Regions from separate parts of the Leisingera sp. S132 genome, predicted to be linked through region 2. Evidence: riboswitches for the same ligand, from Rfam matches in the RefSeq annotation. Region 2 holds a riboswitch; the other holds the start of a gene.
The links. Region 2 has a riboswitch for thiamine pyrophosphate ahead of thiB (thiamine ABC transporter substrate binding subunit). Riboswitches for the same ligand answer to the same signal wherever they lie in the genome.
Positions count from the first base shown of each region.

Region 1: linked by a shared signal. The riboswitch ahead of thiC (phosphomethylpyrimidine synthase ThiC) and the one ahead of thiB (thiamine ABC transporter substrate binding subunit) in region 2 are both predicted to bind thiamine pyrophosphate.

Region 1 covers NZ_CP083553.1:1,044,668-1,047,129, reverse strand. Annotated here, with positions in the region: gene bioB (biotin synthase BioB) at 1-913, opposite strand, end outside; TPP riboswitch at 1,127-1,255, shown strand; gene thiC (phosphomethylpyrimidine synthase ThiC) at 1,394-2,462, shown strand, end outside.
Region 2 covers NZ_CP083553.1:3,676,038-3,678,499, reverse strand. Annotated here, with positions in the region: gene aroC (chorismate synthase) at 1-807, opposite strand, end outside; TPP riboswitch at 991-1,082, shown strand; gene thiB (thiamine ABC transporter substrate binding subunit) at 1,115-2,092, shown strand; gene K3725_RS18115 (thiamine/thiamine pyrophosphate ABC transporter permease ThiP) at 2,068-2,462, shown strand, end outside.

The DNA.
Region 1 (2,462 bases), 1.3 Mb from region 2:
CCTTGTCCTCTTCGGGGTTGTCCGCAGTCAGCAGCATGTCGCCCACAAAGATCGAGTTGGCACCGGCAAAGAAGCACATCGCCTGCATCTCGTCGGACATATCGGTGCGGCCGGCAGACAGGCGCACGTGGGATTTCGGCATCAGAATGCGGGCCAGCGCCACGGAGCGGACAAATTCGATCGGGTCCAGCTTCTCGACATTGGCGAGCGGCGTGTCGGCGATCGGGATCAGCATGTTCACCGGCACTGAATCCGGATGCACCTCCAATGTGGCCAGCGCCAGCATCATGTCGATGCGGTCCAGCTGCTTTTCCCCCATGCCGACGATGCCGCCGGAGCAGACCTTGATGCCCGCTTCACGCACCCGGTTCAGGGTGTCGATCCGGTCGGCAAAGGTGCGGGTGGTGATGATCTCGGAGTAGTAGCGCTCCGAGGTGTCGATGTTGTGGTTGTAGTAGTCGAGACCGGCGTCGCGCAGGCGGAACACCTGCTCTTCGTCCAGCATCCCCAGGGTCATGCAGGTTTCCATGCCCAGTTCCTTGACGCCCTGCACCATCGCCTCAAGTGCGGCCATGTCGCGATCCTTTGGCGAACGCCAGGCGGCGCCCATGCAGTAGCGGGTGGCCCCGCCTTCCTTGGCTTTCTTGGCCTCGGCGATAACCCGCTGCACCTCGATCAGCTTGGAGGCCGAGAGCTGCGCGCCGTTGCGCGCCGACTGAGAGCAATAGGCGCAATCCTCGGCGCAGCCGCCGGTCTTGATGCTCAGGAGCTTGGATTTCTGCACTTGGTTGGGGTCGAAATACTGCCGGTGCACGGTATGCGCCTGAAACAGCAAGTCCATGAAAGGCTTGTTGTAAATCGCTTCCGCTTCCTCGCGGGTCCAGTCGGTGCGGATGGGTGCAGCGTCCAGCATGCTGTCTCCTGTTCTCTATACCTGTTGGCCATGCGCGGATGGCGTTTCCGGGTTTTATAGATAATTTTGCAGCCCTCGATCAAGCCTCAAAGCTGCGCTGCAGCGATTTGCCCCAATGCCGCACCAATAAGGCCAATACAGAACTGATATTAATGCCAAAAAATAATCTACAAAGATTCCGGTTGACGCAAACCCTACACCTCCCCTAGCCCTATAGGCACGCAGGGGAGTCCCGCCCAAGGGACTGAGAGGCGTCATGGTGCGGGACATCCCGGACCGGCGGCGCGACCCTTTGAACCTGACCCAGTTGATACTGGCGTAGGAAGCAAGAAGCAGCGCACGGCGCCCCGGCGGCAAGCGGTGTTTCGGACAGGCAGCATGCGTGCACCAGCCGTACACCGGCTGTACACCTCCCCTGCCCGTTTTCCTCCGTCCCGGCTCAATTGGTGTTTTTGAACCGAAGGCCCGGAGGAACACCAGATGAACGTCCCCAACCCGAAAATCACCACGGGCGCATTGCCCGCATCGCGCAAGATCTACGTCAGCGGCGAGGTCCACCAGGAGATCCGCGTGCCGATGCGCGAGATCGCCACCCACCCCACCGCGGGCGAGGCGCCACTGCCGGTCTATGACAGCTCCGGCCCCTATACCGATCCGGAGGTGCTGACCGACATCCGCCAGGGCCTGCCGCAGCTGCGCCGCCAGTGGATCGAAGCGCGCGGCGACGTCGAGAGCTACCAGGGCCGCGACGTGAAGCCCGAGGACAACGGCTTTGTCGAAGGCGACCGGCTGACGCCGGAGTTCCCGGTGAAACCCGCCCCCCTGCGCGGCAAGGACGGCGCCGCACCAACCCAGCTGGCCTATGCCCGCGCAGGGCTAATCACGCCGGAGATGGAGTTCGTGGCGATCCGCGAGAACCAGCTGCGTGAGCTGTCGCCCTGCCATGCGAACCGCGATGGCAATGACTTCGGCGCCAATATCCCCGACTATGTGACGCCTGAATTTGTCCGGTCCGAAATCGCCGCCGGACGCGCGATCATCCCCGCCAACATCAACCACCCGGAAATCGAGCCGATGATCATCGGCCGCAATTTCAAGGTGAAGATCAACGCCAACATGGGCACCTCTGCCGTTACCTCCTCGATGGAAGAAGAGGTGGACAAGCTGGTCTGGGCGATCCGCTGGGGCGCCGACACGGTGATGGACCTGTCCACCGGCCGCAACATCCACAACACCCGCGAATGGATCGTGCGCAACTCCCCCGTGCCGATCGGCACAGTGCCGATCTACCAGGCGCTGGAGAAGGTGAACGGCATCGCCGAGGACCTGACCTGGGAAGTGTTCCGCGACACGCTGATCGAGCAGGCGGAACAGGGCGTCGACTATTTCACCATCCATGCGGGTGTGCGGCTGCACATGGTGCCGATGACGGTGAACCGGGTGACGGGGATCGTCTCGCGCGGCGGCTCGATCATGGCGAAGTGGTGCCTGCATCACCACAAGGAAAGCTTCCTCTATGAGCATTTCGAAGAAATCTGCGACATCTGCC
Region 2 (2,462 bases):
GCCCATGAAGATCTCATCGGCGTTTTCAGAGCCCTTGAGGCGCGCGGCATTCATGCCTTCGCCGATCTCGACGCCCTTCACGGCGTTGATCGACATCATCGCGGCGGCCAGATCGGTGTCCAGCTTGCCATAAACCGGCGCGCCGATGCCTGCGGGGACACCCCTGGCCACAACCTCAACCACAGCGCCAACGGAATCATGCGCCTTACGCAGGCCCTGCAGATAGTCTTCCCATTCCTGCACCGCGCCTGCGTCTGGGATCCAGAAGTCATTCTGCTCGATCGCGTCCCAGTCAAAGCGGCTGCGGTCGATTTCCAGCTCGCCCATCCGGGTCATGTAGCCCTTGATCTCCAGCCCCGGCGCCAGCGCCTTGATTGCTTCACGTGCAACACCGCCCGCAGCAACCCGCGCCGCGGTTTCGCGCGCAGAGGACCGGCCGCCGCCGCGGTAGTCGCGGTTGCCGTATTTCTGGAAATAGGTGATGTCTGCGTGGCCCGGGCGGAAGGTCTGGGAAATCTCGCCGTAATCCCTGGACCGCTGGTCGGTGTTTTCGATCATCAGCTGGATCGGCGTGCCGGTGGACATGCCGTCAAACACGCCGGACAGGATTTTCACCGCATCCGGCTCATTGCGCTGGGTGGTGTTCTTGTTCTGGCCGGGGCGGCGTTTATCCAGCCACTGCTGCAGCATCTCCGGCTCCAGCGGCACATTCGGCGGGCAGCCGTCGACGGTGGCGCCAAGCGCGGGCCCGTGGCTCTCGCCCCAGGTGGTGACGCGGAAGAGGTGTCCAAAGCTGTTCATCGACATGAGGCGCGGTCTCCTTTGCGGGACGTGCTTAGCGGGCAGGGGGCTGTGCCTCAAGCGGATTCCTCTGCGGCGGATGGCACAGGGGGGGGGCAGGGGACCGGTACCGGCAGCGGTCCAGTTTGCCTGAAGCGTAGGTCCTGGCATGGCTTTGGCTTGTCTTTGTTGCGGCTGGGGCATAATGTCCGCGCCACCTCGGGGTGCGCTTCGGCGCTGAGATGACACCCGTTGAACCTGAACCGGATCACACCGGCGGAGGGAAGGTACTGGACAGCCTCCACCCTTGCCCAAAGCCGCAAAGGAGGATGGCATGAAACATCTTGCATTTGCAGCGGGACTGCTTGGCGCCTCGGCCGCTTTTGCCGAAACGCCCGAACTCACCGTTTATACCTATGACAGCTTTGTGTCCGACTGGGGCCCCGGCCCGGCGGTGGAAAAGGCGTTTGAAGAGGTCTGCGGCTGCGACCTGAAACTGGTGGGTGCTGGCGACGGCGCGGCGCTCTTGGCGCGGGTCAAGCTGGAGGGCGAACGCTCGGACGCGGACGTGGTGCTGGGCCTCGACACCAACCTGACCGCGGCGGCCAAGGAAACCGGGTTGTTTGCAGACCATTCCGTGAGCGCCGACTATGCGCTGCCGGTTGCATGGGACGACGCAACCTTTGTGCCCTATGACTGGGGCTACTTCGCCTTTGTCCACAACGCCGATGCTGCGGCACCTGCGGATTTCAAGGCGCTGGCCGCCAGCGACAAGAAGATTGTGATTCAGGACCCGCGGTCCTCGACCCCCGGTCTGGGATTGCTCTTGTGGGTCAAGGCCGCCTATGGCGACGAGGCGCCGGAAATCTGGAAAGGCCTTTCAGACAACGTGGTCACGGTGACCAAGGGCTGGTCCGAGGCCTATGGCATGTTCCTGGAAGGCGAGGCCGATATGGTGCTTTCCTACACCACCTCGCCTGCCTATCACCTGATTGCCGAGGAGGACGGCTCCAAGGCGGCAGCGGCCTTTGACGAGGGGCATTACATGCAGGTGGAAGTTGCCGGCAAGCTGGCAAACACCGATCAGCCAGAACTGGCGGACCAGTTCCTGGCCTTCATGGTGTCGGATGCGTTCCAGTCGATCATTCCGACCACCAACTGGATGTATCCGGCGGTGACCCCGGCGGCAGGCTTGCCGGAAGGGTTCGGCACCCTGATCGCGCCGGAGAAATCGCTGCTGCTAAGCGAGACTGAGGCCGCAGAGGTGCGCGATGCGGCGCTGGGCGAATGGCTGGACGCGCTCAGCCAGTAAGCGCTTACCCCGGTATCAGCGCGGCCCTTTTGGTGGCGGCGCTGATTCTGGGGACGCTGGGGGCTGTGGCCCTCAGGGCCGAGGCCGGCACCGGGTTTGGCGCCAGCGACTGGGCTGCGCTGCGGTTCACGCTGACCCAGGCAAGCCTGTCGGCGCTGCTGAGCGTCGGCCTGGCGGTGCCGGTAGCACGCGCGCTGGCCCGGCGGCGGTTTCCGGGGCGGAGCCTGCTGATTGCGCTTTTGGGCGCGCCCTTCATCCTTCCTGTCATTGTGGCCATCCTTGGCTTGCTGGCGGTTTTCGGCCGCGCCGGGTGGCTGAGCAGTCTGCTGTCGCTGTTCGGGCTGGAGCCGGTGCAGATTTACGGACTGCA